Regions from separate parts of the Staphylococcus sp. GDY8P57P genome, predicted to be linked through region 2. Evidence: riboswitches for the same ligand, from Rfam matches in the RefSeq annotation. Region 2 holds a riboswitch; each other region holds the start of a gene.
The links. Region 2 has a riboswitch for S-adenosylmethionine ahead of KA878_RS02535 (methionine ABC transporter ATP-binding protein). Riboswitches for the same ligand answer to the same signal wherever they lie in the genome.

Region 1: it holds a riboswitch for S-adenosylmethionine, as region 2 does, so the genes downstream of both, KA878_RS07410 (aminotransferase class I/II-fold pyridoxal phosphate-dependent enzyme) here and KA878_RS02535 (methionine ABC transporter ATP-binding protein) in region 2, are expected to answer to the same signal.
Region 3: it holds a riboswitch for S-adenosylmethionine, as region 2 does, so the genes downstream of both, metK (methionine adenosyltransferase) here and KA878_RS02535 (methionine ABC transporter ATP-binding protein) in region 2, are expected to answer to the same signal.
Region 4: it holds a riboswitch for S-adenosylmethionine, as region 2 does, so the genes downstream of both, KA878_RS07205 (MetQ/NlpA family ABC transporter substrate-binding protein) here and KA878_RS02535 (methionine ABC transporter ATP-binding protein) in region 2, are expected to answer to the same signal.

Annotation. Positions count from the first base shown of each region.
Region 1 covers NZ_JAESLK010000019.1:102,379-107,067, forward strand. The annotation lists gene KA878_RS07400 (phytoene/squalene synthase family protein) at 1-806, shown strand, start outside; gene KA878_RS07405 (phytoene desaturase family protein) at 816-2,321, shown strand; SAM riboswitch class I at 2,402-2,509, shown strand; gene KA878_RS07410 (aminotransferase class I/II-fold pyridoxal phosphate-dependent enzyme) at 2,589-3,749, shown strand; gene KA878_RS07415 (D-lactate dehydrogenase) at 3,783-4,689, shown strand, end outside.
Region 2 covers NZ_JAESLK010000006.1:16,037-20,725, forward strand. The annotation lists gene KA878_RS02510 (thioredoxin family protein) at 1-286, opposite strand, end outside; gene KA878_RS02515 (arsenate reductase family protein) at 428-781, shown strand; gene gcvH (glycine cleavage system protein GcvH) at 896-1,276, shown strand; gene KA878_RS02525 (toprim domain-containing protein) at 1,467-1,853, shown strand; gene KA878_RS02530 (thioredoxin family protein) at 1,846-2,142, shown strand; SAM riboswitch class I at 2,200-2,305, shown strand; gene KA878_RS02535 (methionine ABC transporter ATP-binding protein) at 2,392-3,417, shown strand; gene KA878_RS02540 (methionine ABC transporter permease) at 3,410-4,105, shown strand; gene KA878_RS02545 (MetQ/NlpA family ABC transporter substrate-binding protein) at 4,126-4,689, shown strand, end outside.
Region 3 covers NZ_JAESLK010000004.1:12,004-16,692, reverse strand. The annotation lists gene KA878_RS01715 (alpha/beta hydrolase family protein) at 1-357, shown strand, start outside; gene pckA (phosphoenolpyruvate carboxykinase (ATP)) at 419-2,011, opposite strand; SAM riboswitch class I at 2,177-2,287, shown strand; gene metK (methionine adenosyltransferase) at 2,403-3,599, shown strand; gene KA878_RS01700 (NERD domain-containing protein) at 3,695-4,603, shown strand.
Region 4 covers NZ_JAESLK010000019.1:63,247-67,935, reverse strand. The annotation lists gene KA878_RS07210 (aspartate aminotransferase family protein) at 1-676, opposite strand, end outside; gene KA878_RS07205 (MetQ/NlpA family ABC transporter substrate-binding protein) at 944-1,759, opposite strand; SAM riboswitch class I at 1,871-1,977, opposite strand; gene KA878_RS07200 (hypothetical protein) at 2,125-2,550, shown strand; gene KA878_RS07195 (cell surface protein) at 2,748-3,374, shown strand; gene KA878_RS07190 (putative glycoside hydrolase) at 3,435-4,689, opposite strand, start outside.

The DNA of each region.
Region 1 (4,689 bases), on a different contig from region 2:
ACTCTAAGAGTTTCTCATATGCTTTTGATATGTTACCTGAGCAACAGCGACGCGCAATATGGGCAATTTATGCTGTTTGCAGAATCGTTGATGATAGTATCGATGTACATCAAGACGTGGATTATTTACATAAGATTCATCGTGATGTTGAATCTATTGAACATCAAACAATAACGACATTTGAAAGTGATGCACGCATTATGACGGCTTTTGCTGATGCAGCGACACATTTCCAAATGAATTACCAAGCCCTCTACGACTTAATTGATACCGTAGAAGCCGATCAACACTTCGAGATGTTTGAAACAGATCGTGGTCTACTCGATTATTGTTATGGGGTAGCAGGAACAGTCGGCGTATTACTAATTCCTATTTTGGCAACGCCACCGTCAGACGAAGCTTATGCATATGGTAAGCAATTAGGTGAGGCGCTTCAACTAACGAATATACTACGTGATGTTGGTGAAGATTATCGAAACGGGCGTATTTACTTTAGTAAAGCACGTTTAAATGAGTTTAATGTTTCAATTGCAGATGAAATGGAACGCAATCAACCCTCTGACAATTACATCAAAATTTGGGAATTCTATGCGACACTAGCGGATAATAACTACGATATGGTATTGAATCATCTCGATGTTTATAATGAAGAATCTCGTATGATTATTGAGTTAGCAGCTCAAGTCTATCGCGGTATACTAACTGAGGTACGTAAATCATCATATTCATTGAAAGAACGCGCATATGTTTCTAAATGGAAAAAACATAAAATCTACCGCAACTTAAAGAAAAAATATAAAGATTAGGTGAGATGTATGAACATAGCAGTAGTAGGTGCTGGTGTTACCGGCTTAGCAGCTGCCGCACGATTGGCCGCGCAAGGTCATCAAGTAACCATTTTTGAAAAGAATGAACAAGTCGGTGGCCGTATGAGTCAATTTAAGAAGGATGGTTTTACCTTCGATATGGGACCGACCATAGTGATGGTTCCAGATGTTTATAAAGCAGTATTTGAAGAATGTGGTAAACGTTTCGAAGATTATGTCGATATGAAACCACTCACACATATTTTTGATATCTATTTCTCAGATAAAGATAAAGTAAGTGTATCGACGGATTTGGCACAACTAAGCCAGACGCTAGAAGAGATAGAGCCAGGCTCAACGCAAGGGTTTATGCAGTTTTTAACGGATATATATAAACGATATGAGGTAGCGCGTAAATATTTCCTTGAGCGCACGTTCCGTAAGCCAAGCGAATTTTATAATCCGTTAACGTTATATCGTGGACTTAAATTGAAGACGTTTAACAATGCGGATCAATTAATAGATAATTATGTATCTAATGAAAAAATACGCAAGCTACTTGCATTTCAGACATTATATATCGGTATTGATCCGAAACAAGGCCCATCAATTTACTCTATTATTCCTATGATTGAGATGGTTCATGGCGTCCATTATATCAAAGGTGGCATGTATGGCTTAGCCCAAGGCTTATTACAGCTTGGTCAAGACTATGGTGTCAATGTTGAACTCAATGCAGACGTGCAAGAGATCATCATTGATCCTAAATTTAAGCGTGCAGATGGCTTACGTGTTAATGGTGATATTCGACGTTTCGATAAAGTACTATGTACAGCCGACTTCCCATATGTGGCACAACATCTCATGCCTCAGCACGCGCCATTAAAGCGCTATTCTCCTGAAAAGGTGGATAACATGGATTATTCATGTTCAGCATTTTTAATTTATGCAGGTATTAATCGTCAATTACGTGATAAATTGCATGTCCATAACGTGGTATTTGCTAAAGATTTTAGAGGTAATATTGATGATATCTTTAGTGGAAAGATGCCAGATGATCCATCATTATACCTTTACTTCCCATCTGTAGAAGATGCAGCATTAGCACCTGAGGATCAGACAGGCATGTACGTATTGATGCCAGTCCCAGAATTAAAAACAGGCCAAATTGACTGGCATGACCCTACAATAGTCGAGAAGGCGAAAGACGTCATCTATAACAAACTTGAAACGATTGAAGCACTTAAAGATGTCCGTCGAGATATCGTATCTGAAACAGTTTTTACACCGCTTGATTTTGAGCAACGCTACAATGCTAAGTTCGGTTCAGCATTTGGACTCATGCCAACGCTGACACAAAGTAATTATTACAGACCAGCCAATGTTTCAAGAGACTACAAAGACTTATACTTTGCAGGTGCAAGTACACATCCGGGGGCAGGTGTACCAATCGTTCTAACGAGTGCTAAAATTACGGCAGAAGCAATGCTTGAAGATATTAATCATGGTGTATAATCTCCATAAAGTAAATGAATCAGAAAATTATAAATATTGACAATCATTATTGAACTGATACAATAAATATTAATTCAATAGACTTATCCAGAGAAGTGAAGGGATTTGGCCCGATGAAACTTCAGCAACAGACTTAAAAGATAAAAGTACTGTGCTAATTCCAAAGAGGTATACCTCAAAGATAAGTGTCATAGTTATAAACTAAGCTATATGTCACTCTCTTTTGAGCGTGATATATAGCTTTTTAATTTTGTAAGGGGGTAAATCATGACAATTTCAAATAAGCTAGCGCATATTCCAGATAGTTACTTTGGTAAGACAATGGGACGCAAAGTTGAACATGGTCCATTGCCGTTAATCAATATGGCAGTGGGTATACCGGATGGTGAAACGCCTAAAGGTATTGTTGATCATTTTGCAGAAGCAGTTCGAATTCCAGAGAATCAAAAGTATGGTGCCTTTCATGGTAAAGCATCATTTAAAGAAGCGATTGTTAATTTTTATCAACGCCAATACGGTGTCACGTTAGATAAAGAAGACGAGGTGTGCATACTTTATGGTACAAAGAACGGTTTAGTGGCATTACCGACATGTATTGTGAATCCTGGAGAGAATGTGTTGTTGCCAGATCCTGGTTATACAGATTATCTCGCTGGTGTCTTGCTTGCTGATGCCAATCCAGTACCACTTAATTTGGACCCACCAGATTACTTGCCAGATTGGCGCAAAGTAGATGCACAAACATTAGCGAACACGTCATTAGTTTATTTAACTTACCCAAATAATCCTACAGGTTCAACGGCCACTAAAGCGGTATTTGATGAAGCTATTCAAAGATTTAAAGGTACGCAAACAAAGATTGTTCATGACTTTGCATATAGTGCTTTTGGTTTCGATGCTAAGAACCCGAGTATACTCGCTTCTAAAGCTGCAAAGGAAGTAGCCATTGAAATTTTTTCATTGTCAAAAGGGTATAACATGTCAGGTTTCAGAGTAGGCTTTGCGGTAGGGAATAAAGACATGATACAAGCACTAAAGAAATATCAGACACATACGAATGCGGGTATGTTTGGTGCCCTTCAAGATGCAGCAACGTATGCGTTGAATCATTATGATGCCTTTTTGGATCAACAAAATGACACATTTAAACGACGTCGTGATGCTTTTGAGAAGCGATTAAAGGAAGCGAATTTGCCATTTGTGCATTCTAAAGGTGGTATATATTCATGGCTTCAAACGCCACCGGGTTACGATAGTGAATCGTTCGAACAATATTTATTAAAAGAGCAGTCCATCCTAGTAGCACCAGGTATTCCATTTGGAGAAAATGGACGTCATTATGTGCGCATTTCTTTGGCACTGGAGGATGATTTATTGATTGAAGCGGCGAATCGACTCGCATCGTTATCTAATTTGTATAACGTATAACACTAAGACGAACATGAGAAAGGATGATAGATAATGACTAGAATAAAAATGATGAGTGTACGTGATGAAGATATTCCTTATATTGAAGAATGGGCAGAACAGCATAAGGTTGAAATAGAATTAAACAAAGAGATATTGACGGAAGGTAATGTGGATAGTGTTCAAGGATTTGATGGGTTATCTTTATCTCAACAACATCCAATATCTGAAGAAATATTTGCGAAACTTCAACGTTTCGGGATTAAACATATTGCGCAACGTAGTGCTGGGTTTGATACGTATGATTTAAATTTAGCTACACAATACGGCATCATTATATCTAATGTGCCGTCTTATTCACCAAGTTCTATTGCAGAGTTTGCCGTGACACAAGCAATTAATATTGTTAGAAATCAAAATGACATTCAACGTAAACTTCAAGCATATGATTTTAGATGGGAACCTTCAATCTTGTCACGTTCAATCAGTGATTTAACTGTTGCGGTTATCGGAACTGGACGTATTGGTTCCATTGCAGCAAGAATCTTTGCCAAAGGGTATGGTAGTCATGTTGTTGCCTATGATCCATTTCCAAATGAGCAAGTTGCACAGTATGTTACGTATAAAGAAACATTAGAAGACGCATTGCAGGATGCTGATATTGTCACAATTCATATTCCAGCAACAAAATATAATCCGCATCTTTTTAACGAAGCATTATTTTCTAAATTTAAAAAAGGCGCTGTATTTGTCAACGCGGCTAGGGGATCAATTGTAGATACACGAGCATTGCTAGATGCCATTGATCGCGGACACATTAAAGGTGCTGCGTTAGATACATATGAGCATGAACGTGGATTATTCCCTGGAGATTATCGTGATAAAGCAATTAATGATGAATTGCTAGAGACGTTAATTGCCAGAGAGGATATTTGGTTAACTCCGCATATTGCATTCTATA
Region 2 (4,689 bases):
GCTCAGGTGATTTAGCATTTGCAGAATGTAAATGTGCGCGTTTATTACCATTTTCAAATACTAATAAACTAGGGATACCCATTACATCATTTTCTGCAGCTACATCTTCAAGTTCATCACGATTTACAGTGTACCAATCGTAATCGTTATACTTTTCAACGATTGGATCAATCCACATATCCATTGCTTTACAATCAGGACACCAACCGGCTTCAAATTTAACGATAACGGGTTTATCACTTTCGATTGTTGATTTAAACGCATCAGTTGTAGTAATACTTTGCATAATAAACGCTCCTTTTAATTAATACTAAATGTATTATAACGAATAATTTACTTTAAATGAAAAATTAAGCTTAAAATATAGAGCGTTTACATAGATTATCTGATATATTTAAAATAAGACGAAATAGGAGGTTACATCTGAATGATTAAATTTTATCAATATTCAAATTGCACAACTTGTAAAAAAGCAGCAAAATTTTTAGATGCGCATGGCGTAAGTTATGAACCGATTGACATTGTACAACACACACCAACTAAAAAAGAGTTTGAAGATATTATCGATAAAACAGGTGTAGAAGTTAATAAACTATTTAATACGCATGGTGCAAAATATAGAGAATTAGGTTTAAAAGATAAATTAAAAGATTTATCTACTGATGAAAAATTAAATCTATTAGCTTCTGATGGCATGTTAGTTAAACGACCACTAGCTATTTCTGGAGAAAACATCACATTAGGATTTAAAGAAGATCAATACAAAGAAATTTGGTTATAGTTTAAAATTACAAATTTTATTTATATAAATTATTGTAACTTTTACTTTAATAGTTGAATGAAACCTTACTGTATGGCATCATTAAATTGTAATTATTTTTAGGAGGGGATTCTCGTGGCAGTACCGAGCGAATTAAAATATTCAAAAGAACATGAATGGGTAAAAGTTGAAGGCAACACAGTAACAATTGGTATCACTGAATACGCACAAGGCGAATTAGGTGACATCGTATTTGTTGAATTACCAGAAGTTGATGATGAAATCAACGAAGGGGATACTTTTGGTAGTGTAGAATCAGTTAAAACTGTTTCTGAATTATATGCGCCAGTATCTGGTAAAGTTGTAGAATCAAATGAAGAATTAGAAGATAGTCCTGAGTTTGTTAACGAATCACCATATGAGAAAGCATGGATGGTTAAAGTTGAACTTAGCGATGAAAGTCAATTAGATGAATTATTATCAGCTGATCAATATAAAGAAATGATTGGTGAATAATTAATTTAAACTCCTTGATTGCGATCATGGAGTTTTTATTTTGTCTTTTTATCTATAAAGTAATCATCTCAGTTTGGTATGGCGTCTATAATTGCGTACATTGTTAAGTAATTGTAAATGATGTTTAAGGTATGCGCGTTCTGTGAAGAAGTAACTGATTGTTTATTATCGACTTAGAAGGTGGATTAACATGGCAATTTTAAATAAAGTTATAATTGTTGAAGGCAAATCTGATAAGAAGAGAGTACAACAAGTCATCGCTGAACCTATCAATATTATTTGTACGCATGGTACAATGAGTATTGATAAATTAGATGACATGATTGAAACATTATATGACAAGCAAGTCTTTGTGCTAGCAGATTCAGATGACGAAGGTGAAAAGATAAGAAAGTGGTTTAAACGTCATCTTAGTGAATGTGAACACATTTATGTTGATAAAACATATTGTGAAGTTGCTAGATGTCCCAAGAACTATCTTGCGCATGTATTGAGTAAACATGGCTTTACAGTACGTAAAGAAAAACGTCTAATTCCCAATTTAACGACTGAAAGGTTAGTAATCATGCATGAGTAAATCTATAGAAATTGAAGATATTAGTGAGAATTTTAATAAAGATAAACACCTCATTTTCGGATACACACCGATGTGTGGTACATGTAAAATGTCTGAGCGAATGCTCGATATTGCGAATGAAATACTACATTTACCCGTTAAAAAAATCGATTTGAATTACCATCCTAAATATAGTGAACGTAACAAAATTATGTCAGTACCTGTTCTAATTGTTATGAATAAGGACATAGAGGTAGATAGAATTTATGCATTTCAATCTGTACCTTATTTGTTAGAAAAATTAAAATAATTGTTGACGAAATTATAGTGCAATGGTAGGATATAAATTAATTAAATAGTGCGAAAACTCTTATCAAGAGAGGTGGAGGGATGTGCCCTATGAAGCCCGGCAACCGTCTAATATTAGAAATGGTGCCAATTCACATAAAGTTAATTACTTTAGAAGATGAGAGAAAGATGAATCAATGCTTTCTCAACTTAATCTAAAGTGAGAAAGCATTTTTTTAATTACATAATGAATTTTAAGGAGGCACTAAACGTGATTGAGTTAAATCAAGTTGTTAAACGCTATCACACAAAAGATAAGGATGTACTAGCAGTTGATCACGTTAACTTAAATATAGAAACGGGCTCTATTTTTGGAGTTATCGGATTCTCTGGTGCTGGTAAAAGTACGTTAATTAGAATGTTCAATAATCTAGAAGCGCCTACATCTGGCGATATTATTATAGATGGCGATAATATTAACAAACTTTCAAAAGCAGAATTAAGAAAAAAACGTCAAAAAGTAAGTATGGTATTCCAACACTTTAACTTATTATGGTCAAGAACGGTACTTCGCAATATTATGTTCCCGTTAGAAATTGCAGGATACTCTAAAGGTAAAGCAATTGAAAGAGCACGAGAATTAATTGATCTTGTTGGTTTGAAGGGACGAGAAAATGCTTATCCTTCTGAATTATCAGGTGGTCAGAAACAAAGAGTCGGCATCGCACGAGCTTTGGCAAACGCACCAGATGTTCTATTATGTGACGAAGCTACTAGTGCATTAGACCCACAAACAACAGATGAAATATTAGACTTACTGTTAAAGATTAAAGCGCGCGAAAATCTTACAATTGTGATCATCACACATGAAATGCACGTTATCAGACGTGTTTGTGATGAAGTAGCAGTTATGGAAAGCGGACGTGTGATAGAGCAAGGTAAAGTAACGCAAGTATTTGAAAATCCACAACACGAAGTGACTAAACGCTTCGTGAAAGATGATTTAGATGATGATTTTGAAGAATCTATCCAACATCTTGAACCGTTAGATTCAGATGCTTATATCGTTAGACTTAATTTCAATGGTGATAATACGACAGAACCCGTTGTTTCGTACATAAGTAAAACACATAACATTGATATCAATATTCTTGAGGCAAATATTAAAAACACACGTGGCGGTGCAGTAGGCTTCTTAGTGGTTCACATACCACATATTGCTGAAACAGAATTTGAGACATTTAAAGAAGATTTACATCAGCAACATGTAAATGTGGAGGTGGTTAAGCATGGATAAATCATACGGTGATATTTTTAAAGAGATGATTACAATGCCTAACGTCCAGTGGCCAGAAGTATGGCAAGCCATTTATGAAACGCTTTATATGACTATTGTGTCGACGATTTTCGCATTTATTTTTGGTTTGATTTTAGGTGTACTTTTATTTCTATCAGCCAAGAGTAATTCGAAAGGTGCTAGAGTCTTTTATAGTATCGTTTCATTTATAGTTAACCTGTTCCGAGCAATTCCATTTATCATCTTAATCTTGTTATTAATTCCATTTACAAGTGTCTTACTCGGAACAATCAGTGGTCCAACGGGTGCTTTACCAGCATTAGTCATCGGCGCAGCGCCATTCTATGCAAGATTAGTTGAAATTGCTTTTAAAGAGATAGATAAAGGTGTTATAGAAGCGGCTTGGTCAATGGGAGCAAGTACTTGGACGGTTGTTCGTAAAGTACTATTACCAGAAGCAATGCCAGCACTCGTTTCAGGTATTACCGTAACAGCAATCGCATTAGTTGGATCTACTGCAATTGCAGGTGTTATTGGTGCAGGTGGTTTAGGTAACTTAGCTTACTTAACAGGATTTACGCGTAACCAAAATGATGTCATTTTAGTTTCAACTGTATTTATTTTAATTATCGTATTTATAATCCAATTTATTGGGGATTGGATTACAAATAAAATTGACAAACGCTAAAAGAAAAGAGGAATGATTTAATGAAAAAACTTTTAAGCTTAATTTTAGTACTAACATTAACTGTCGTTTTAGCAGCTTGTGGCAATGGTAGTGGTGACAAAGATAAGAAAATCGTTGTAGGTGCATCTCCAGCACCACACGCTGAAATTCTAGAAAAAGCGAAACCTTTACTTAAAGAGAAGGGCTATGATCTAGAAATTAAAACAATTAACGATTACACAACACCAAACAAATTGTTAGATAAAGGTGAACTAGACGCGAACTATTTCCAACACGTACCTTACTTAAAAACTGAAAGTAAAGAAAAAGGATACAAAATTGAAGATGCAGGTAAAGTTCACTTAGAACCAATGGCTGTTTACTCTAAAAAATATAAAAGTTTAAAAGACCTTCCTAAAGGTGCAACAGTATATGTTTCAAATAACCCAGCAGAGCAAGGTCGTTTCTTAAAATTCTTTGTTGATGAAGGATTAATTAAAATCAAAAAAGGTGTAAAAATCGAAGATGCTAAATTCGAAGATATCACTGAAAATAAAAAAGACATTAAATTTAACAGTAAACAATCAGCAGAATATCTTCCAAAA
Region 3 (4,689 bases), on a different contig from region 2:
TATATTATCTGGGGTGGGGTTTCTGATATGCATTTAATGTATGAGGAACGTGTTGATTTACGTGGCATGTTACGTCGTATGGTTGGTCATCCTGATAAACATAAAGACGCCTATGACAAAAGAGATGCTATAAAATTAATTGATGCGCATAGTCCGCCAATCCTAATTGTACATGGGGGTAAAGATAAACAGGTAGGTATTCACCATGCTTATTATTTAGAGAAGCAATTGAGTTCTAAAGGTGTCGACTTTGATACGTTTTATCAAATAGATGAAGGTCATGTGCCTAGACCACCAGCTATGAAAAAAGCACTTAACTATGTACATCATTGGATGTCGAAATGTGAGGGTAAATAAAAAGGCAACGTACCTTGGTTAATTTTACCAAGTACGTTGCCTTTTGAATGTGACCATTTAATTATTTATTAAAGCCACCTGTATTAGCAATTTCTTCAACTTCTGGACCGAATTTTTTGAAGTTTTCTTCAAAACGTTTAATTAAGTCGTCGGCTTGAGCGCGATATTTGTCTGAATCACTCCAAGCATTAATTGGGTTGAGTATTGTTTTAGGTACGTCTTCCATTTCTGTAGGAATGCTTAAACCGAATTTTTCATCTTTAGTAAATTTAGCGTTTTTCAATTTACCTTTAATCGCTTGATCTACCATATAGCGAGTGTAATGTAAGCTGATACGTCTACCTACACCGTATTTACCACCTGTCCAGCCAGTGTTAACTAAGTATACATCAACGTCATGTTTATCAATAAGTTCACCTAGTAAATCTGCATACTTAATAGGATTAAGTGGTAAGAATGGTGCACCAAAACATGTAGAGAATGAAGGTTCAGGCTCTGTAACGCCACGCTCAGTTCCAGCTAATTTAGATGTAAAGCCGCTTAAGAAGTGGTACATCGCTTGTGATTTAGTTAATTTAGCAATTGGTGGTAATACACCGAATGCGTCAGCTGTTAAGAAAATGATTGTATTAGGATGAGCTGCTTTAGATGGTAGAACAATGTTATCAATGTGATGAATTGGATAAGCTGCACGGGTATTCTCAGTATATGAATTATCATCAAAGTCAACGGCGCCACGCTCGTTAACTACAGTATTTTCAAGAATAGTGCCGTATTGAATCGCGTTATAAATTTGCGGTTCTTTTTCTTTAGAAAGATTGATTGCTTTAGCGTAACAACCACCTTCGATGTTGAAAATACCATTTTTATTCCAACCATGCTCATCATCACCAATTAATTTTCTATCTGGTGCTGCAGATAACGTTGTTTTACCTGTACCTGATAATCCGAAGAATAAAGCAACGTCCCCTTTATCTCCAACGTTAGCAGAACAATGCATACTCATAATGTCTTGCATTGGTAGTAAATAGTTCATTACTGAGAAGATACCTTTTTTCATTTCGCCAGCATATTCAGTACCACCAATTAAAATCGTTTTATGTTTGAATGAAATGATAACAAATGTTTCTGATTTAGTACCATCAACTTCAGGGTCAGCTTTAAAATGAGGTGCAGAAACAATAGTGAAATTAGGTTTAATATTACTTGCTTCTTCTTTAGAATCTGGGCGAATAAACATATTTTGTGCAAAAAGGTTGTGCCATGCAAGTTCGTTAATAACTGTAAGTTTCAATTGTGTATCTTTGTCACTACCTGCATAGCCATTAAAAACGTAAAGTTCATCTTTTGTATCAAGATAGTCTAAAACTTTAGCGTAAAGATTTAAGAAAGTTTCTTCATCGATAGGTTGGTTAATATCTCCCCAATGAATATTATCTTTATAAGAAGGTTCTGTAACGATAAATTTATCTTTTGGAGAACGTCCAGTGTATTTACCAGTGCTCGCATTAATCGCACCAAGTTCAGTTAATTCTCCTTCTTTATTACCCATTATTTTGTAATAAAGTTGAGTTGTTGAGAGTTGAAAAAGAGAGCTTTCTTTTTCTAATAATTTTTTAATTTTAGGTGTTTCGCTGTATGTATCTACTGACATACCCAATCCCTCCAGCGTGTGTTATAGAAATTCAATATTGTAAGCCTTTACATGAAAATAGTATAACATAATGCCATAATTATTCCACCTGGAAAAGACAAAAAAACATGTAAAAACAAAATTGACATTAATTGGTGAATTAGGTAGTATAGTTCTTAACGGATTCTCTTATCCTGAGTGGTGGAGGGACATGGACCCAATGAAACCCAGCAACCTCTTTTTTAAAAGAAAGGTGCCAAACCGTTTGCAGACATATAATCGTCTGAACGATAAGAGCGAATGGACGTTTAAGAGCCTTCTCTCTGTCTTGAATAGTGAAGAAGGCTCTTTTATTTTTGAGCTCACATTTTAAAGAGAATTTTCGTAAATACAATGGTAAAAGGAGCAAATCATGACTTACAATAAACGTTTATTTACTTCAGAATCAGTAACAGAAGGACATCCTGACAAGATTGCTGACCAAGTGTCTGATGCTATCTTAGATGAAATCTTGAAAGATGATCCCAATGCACGTGTCGCTTGTGAAACAACTGTAACAACTGGAATGGCGCTCATTTCAGGTGAAATATCAACTTCTACTTATGTAGATATTCCCAAAGTCGTACGAGAAACAATTAAAGGTATTGGCTATACGCGTGCTAAATTTGGCTATGATTACCAAACAATGGCAGTATTAACTGCAATCGATGAACAGTCACCGGATATTGCGCAAGGTGTTGACAAAGCACTTGAATATAGAAATGATATTTCTGAAGAAGAAATTGAAGCTACAGGTGCGGGTGACCAAGGCTTAATGTTTGGTTATGCGACTAATGAGACAGAAACATATATGCCGTTACCAATCTTTTTATCACATCAATTAGCGAAGCGTTTATCAGATGTGCGTAAAGATGGTATTCTAGATTATTTAAGACCTGATGGTAAGGTTCAAGTTACAGTAGAATACGATGAAGATGATAAACCTAAACGTATTGATACGATTGTTGTATCATCTCAACATGCGGATGATGTTGAATTAGAGCAAATCCAAAGTGATATTAAAGAACATGTCATTTATCCAACAGTACCAGAAGGTTTAATTGATAGTGAAACTAAATTCTTTATCAATCCAACAGGAAGATTTGTTATCGGTGGACCACAAGGCGATGCAGGGTTAACAGGACGTAAAATCATCGTTGATACTTATGGTGGTTATGCACGTCACGGTGGTGGTTGCTTCAGTGGTAAAGATCCAACTAAAGTAGACCGCTCAGCAGCTTATGCAGCGAGATATGTAGCGAAAAATATCGTTGCTGCAGGACTGGCAGATCAATGTGAAGTACAACTTGCATATGCAATTGGAGTTGCTGAACCAGTTTCAATTTCAATCGATACATTCAAGACAGGTAAAGTTTCAGAAGCACAACTTGTTGAAGCGGTTAGAGCAAACTTTGATTTACGACCAGCAGGTATCATTAAAATGTTAGATTTAAAACATCCTATATATAAACAAACAGCAGCATATGGTCACTTTGGTAGAACTGATGTACTATTACCTTGGGAAAAATTAGACAAAGTGAACGTATTAAAAGATGCTGTTCAAAGTTAATAAACGCTTTAAATAATATTATAAGAAATTGTCGAAATTAAGGACTGTTTCTATTATAATTAGACATACTGATAGATTAAAGGAGCGTTGATTTAATGAATTCACTTGGACCAATTGAAATTGGTTTAATCATAGCTATTGTAGTTGCAGCGATTTGTTTAATTCTATTTTTAGTTACACTTAAAAGTAAAAATAATATTAAACAAAAGACAAAAGAAGAATATGATCTCAAAGAAAAACAAATGAAAGCGTCTCATGACGAAGCACTTGAAAAAGAGCGCATACAAAATAAAAAGCAAGTTACTAAACAAAAAGAAGATTTTGATGCAACTGTCAGCGGTAAAGACCGTGAAATTGATGCCTTAAAACTATTCTCTAAGAATAAAAGTGAATATGTGACAGATATGCGTTTAATTGGTATTAGAGAGCGTTTAGTAAAAGAAAAACGTATCAGACCTGAAGATATGCATATCATGGCAAATATCTTCCTTCCAAGTAATGAGTTTAATGATATTGAACGTATTAGTCACCTTGTACTTACACGTACTGGTCTATATATTATAGATTCGCAATTATTAAAAGGACATGTATATCAAGGCATAAGTGGTAATCAATTTAACGAATTACCAATGATGGAACAAATCTTTAACACGTTAGATTTAGATGCTAAGTCACCACAAACGTTAGTACTTGATCAAAATGAGGATAAAGCGTCATTGTCATTCGTTAATTATTCTGAACAGCTTGCTGCGATAGAGAAATTAGCGTCAGATTTACAAACTCAGTTGGGTGCGAAATATACGCCAACAGCGATTTTATATTTCAATCCGAAACATGATGGAGACGTCACAATTTCAAATTATGCACAAAGTTCAAGTGTTAAAGTACTCGTAGGACCTGATCAATTAGATGAGTTCTTCAATAAGTTTGTGTTCCATGGACGTATTCAATATAATGTGGATGAATTACAAGATGTTATGGACAAAATTGAATCATTTAATTAATTTCTAATCTGATATAACAAACATATCAATCAGCTACTTTGCAAATTCGCAGTAACTGATTGAACTGAAAAGACGCTTAAATTAAG
Region 4 (4,689 bases), on a different contig from region 2:
CTGGCTCTAGCAAACCACCATCACCTTGAATCGTTTCTACGACAATACATGCAACTTCTTCTGCTGGCACATATTTGGCGAACATTTCTTTAAGTGGTGCAAGATACGCTTCTACTGTATTAGGATTAGGTTGTTCATACATACCTCTATACTTATCTGGAAATGGAATATGATAAAAGCCATTTAATAAAGGACCATAATGCTTGCGCATATTTAAGCTAATGGCTGACATCGATAGTGACCCAAATGTTGAACCATGATATGCATTTGTAAAACTAATGATATACGGTCGACCAGTATACGCTCTTACAAATTTAATAATGCCATCATTGGCGTCAGATCCACTCAATCCAAACGTCACACGTTTTTCATAATCACCTGGCGCAATATCACATAGTTTCTTAGATAATTTCACTGCTGGTTCATGATACATATATGCAGGTGTATAATGAATCAATTTCTCAGCTTGTTTCTGAATCGCTTCAATTACCGGTTTAGGTGCATGCCCTACATTTTGCGAGCTCGCGCTTGCTAATAAATCAATGTATTCTTTACCATCCACATCTACGAGTGTCGCACCGTAACCATGATCAATGGCTAATGGGTAATATTTAATTCTTCCTGATGCCGCAAAGTACTTCCCATCTTCTTGTATTAATTCCTCTGCTTTACTCATATTGACTCATCCTCCCATAATCGACCATCCCTTTTACATCCCTCTCTTTGAAAAGTCTCCGGCCATCTTAATAAACAATGTTTCATTGATAATATTCAATATCTTACTAATAATTGTCAGATTTGTAAATATTTTCTGAATAATCAAAAATAATTATAATTTGCTATTTTTAGTTTTTTTGATGATACATATTTATTAAAAAAATGAGGGAGTGGGACAGAATTCTTTTTAAATTCGTCGTCCCACTCCCCCAATAAAGATATAGGATTATTTACTTTCGTAAGGAATGACATCGTCTCCATATTCTTTTTTAATATAGTCTTTAATTTCTTTAGATTGCATGACTTTTAATAATTCTTGGAACTTCTTATCATTTTTATGTCCTTCTTGAACTGCGATAATGTTGGCAAATGGTGATGATTTACCTTCCATTACAATTGCATCTTTAGACGGTTTTAAACCATTATCGATGGCATAGTTAGAATTCATAATAACTGCTGCACCTTCACCGTTTTTATATGTTTTAGGTAAAAACTCAGCCCCTTGCTGATGATTAAATTTTAAATTCTTTTTATTTTCTGCAATATCTTCAAACTTGGCGTCTTCAATTTTGACACCTTTTTTCAACTTAATCAGACCTTCATCTACAAAGAAAGATAAAAATCGTCCTTCCTCTGCAGGGTTATTTGAAACATAGATTGTTGATCCTTCAGGAATATCTTTCAAATGTTTATATTTTTTACTATAGACACCCATTGGCGTTGTAAATACTTTACCTAATTCTTCTATTTTATAGCCATGACTTTTCTTCTCAGCTTTTAGATACGGTACGTGTTGGAAGAAGTTAGCATCTACATCGCCTTTATCTAATAATTTATTTGGTACTTTATAATCATTAACCTCTTTAACTTCTAGATCATAACCTTTTTTCTTTAATTGTTCTTTAGCTTTCTTCAACACATCTCCATGGGGTGCAGGTGAAGCAGCAACTGTGATTTTCTTATCATCCTCTTTATCTTTGCTACATCCTGCTAACACGATAATTAAAACTAAAATACTGATCATACTTAACCATTTTCTCATGTATATCGACACCTCTTTTTTAAAATGATTCAACTACACTTCAACTCTTAAATAGTTAGAAGACATAAAAAAATACTTTCTATTATTTAAGAGAAAGTATCGATACACTTTCTCTCATCTCTTAAAGTATTGTCTACTTTATGTGAATTAGCACCATTTCGTTACACGACGGTTGCTGGGCTTCTCAGGGCACATCCCTCCACCACTCTTGATAAGAGTTAACAAGTTTTATTGAATTGATATTATATTAGCATTGGATCAAGCTTGGGTCAATATCATTTTTTAAATATTCTAAATTTTTAAAATGTGTAAGTTGTTTTACTGTAGGGAATAGCTTGTTAAACACATTCGAAGGGTTGATGATTATGTTTCGTTACAGCTATCACTTACTTAGTGCATTGTTCATTAGTATTTTATTATTACTTATCATGTTTGTCATGGATGTGGTGATGCATACGACACACCTTACTTTGCTATTAATCAACATTGATTTCATCGCAGATCCTAATAAGACACCACTTATTTTAGAACTTTTAATTCATATCATTATTGGATTTTGTATTTACATAACGTTTCTAATCATTTATCTGTTATTCAAACCTTTATACAAATTAAGTTATCTCTTATTAATGATTATTTTTCTAATCTTATACCCATTACTTATTACGTTGGCTGAACGTTCACTGTTCCAATTTAATTGGGTAGCGTATGCCTTATGGATGGTCGCACACTTGATATTCACTTTACTGATGGCATGGTCGATTCCTTATTTTTCTAAAAAGAAATGGTAAGTTGATAACTATGCATGTTATATAAACAATCGCTTATAGTCATTAAAACATCACTATTGTAAATTTAACTTTACAAATACGCCGTTCTTTAAGCTAATTTAAAGTTTCAATATGGTTTACTTTAATCCCCTATTTTAATTAAATCTGAGTGTTACACTAACGTTGTAAAAGATAAATAATGAAATGGGGTTTTCATTGTGGTGAAGGTTTCTCTATTTGCGTCAACACTTTTAACAAGTACGGTAATATTATCTGCTTTTAACGGACAACATGCACTCGCAACTGATGTAGTGACGAAAGACAATGCACAAGAAATTGCTTCGGAAGCATTATCAAATAGTGGTGGTAATCCAGATTTACAAAACTTTGACAAAGCAATTGATAAAGGGGACTATTTCAAAATTGAAAGCCACAATAAGGCAAATGCTGGTATAGGTGTCTATAAAGTTTATAAAAATGGCCAAGTCGAATATAAAAATGATAGATACAGTAACTTCAATCGACTTCAAAGTGGAGAAACATATGTTGAACACGGTATTGCGAATGCCGCTGAATTAGATGACCGACAAAAAGCAGCGTCAAAAGTCAATTCCGTAGATTGTGCACGTGAATTAAATACTTACTATGTTGGTAACGTTAAATCTAATGAAGTACCTTCGTCTCAATCAGATCAAAAGCAAGAAAACCAGCATACGACGACGCAATCATCTTTACCAGAAACAGGTCAATCGCATCATGAACAATCCACTCAACTATTAGGTGGTCTTTGCTTATTATTGGGGAGCATATTCGTAGCGAAACAAACGCATAAGAACATTGACTAAGATATTACTAAGGGAGAGAGACAGAATTTAAAAGAATTCTGTCTCTCTCCCTTTTTAACATTATTGAGTGCTATTATTATTTTCGTTGTCATCATCTTTCTTATTGTCGTCTTGCTTCTCTTTCTGCTTTGTGTCTTGTTCTACACCTTCAGGGTCACGTTCTTTCGCGCTACCTTTTTTAGGATTATAGTTCGCATCTTCAGTGTATTCGTTGCCGGCATTCCATAGTAAGAACTCATTTACACCATTATCTTTTAATGCCTGAACTTGTTCAGATACAGCTTTCGCATCATAATCAATATAATTACCATCGCCTAAGTATGATGCTGTAAAGTCTTGAATCCATGGACGTGAAATTGGTTTTTTCTTACCAAGTGAATCTAATAAGTTATTTTCTTTTTGAATATATCGATTCACTGTTTTATATGGTTCTGTATCTGGCGCTTGTAAACCAAAGTCACCATTGCTCCAATGTGATGGGTAAATCATTGATGAAATTGCGTCTACATTTTCAGATATTTTAGGGAAACTTTGACCAATACCAGGTGCATTTTTAACTAATGCAGAATAGCCAAATACGTCCGCAGATATATTAACACCCATCGGTTTCAACTCTTTATTAGCGTGTTCTAAGAATTTCGTAATGGTATCCACACGTTGATCGCCAGAACTTAACTTGCTATTTTTATAGTCACCTTTACTATAAGTTAGACTGTCTGCTTCATTTTCAAAGCCTTCTGGGAAACGCACGTAGTCAAATTGAATATCTTGGAAACCGGCTTTAGCTGCCGCTTTGGCTACATCAATGTCGTAGTCCCAAACTTCTTTCATAAATGGGTTAACGAAGCTATCACCTTTACCATTTGTCCAAACTGAACCATCACTTTCTTTAAATGACCACTCCGGATGTTCTTTCGCTAGTTTAGAATCTTTAAATGTAACAATACGCGCAATTGGATAAATGTTGTTATCATGCAATTTTTTCAGTAATTTCTTACCATCAACAATGTCTAATGTGTTTTTATCCACTTGCTTGTTGCCAGTGTTAAGATTCATTGTTATGTTACCTTCATCATCTTTAACATCGATAACCATAGTATTTAAATTGGAATCTTTAATAAATTTGATTAACTCATCGATTTTATCGCCTTGTGTTGAATTACTTGTTACATAAATCCCTTTGACACCATCCTTAGGATAGTCAACCTTATTCTCATTGTTGTTCTTATCATTATTCTGTTTTAATTTTTCACTTTGACTGTTTGTCTGTTCGTTCTTCTGGCTGTCCCCTTTTTGTCCGCTACTAGATGAATGA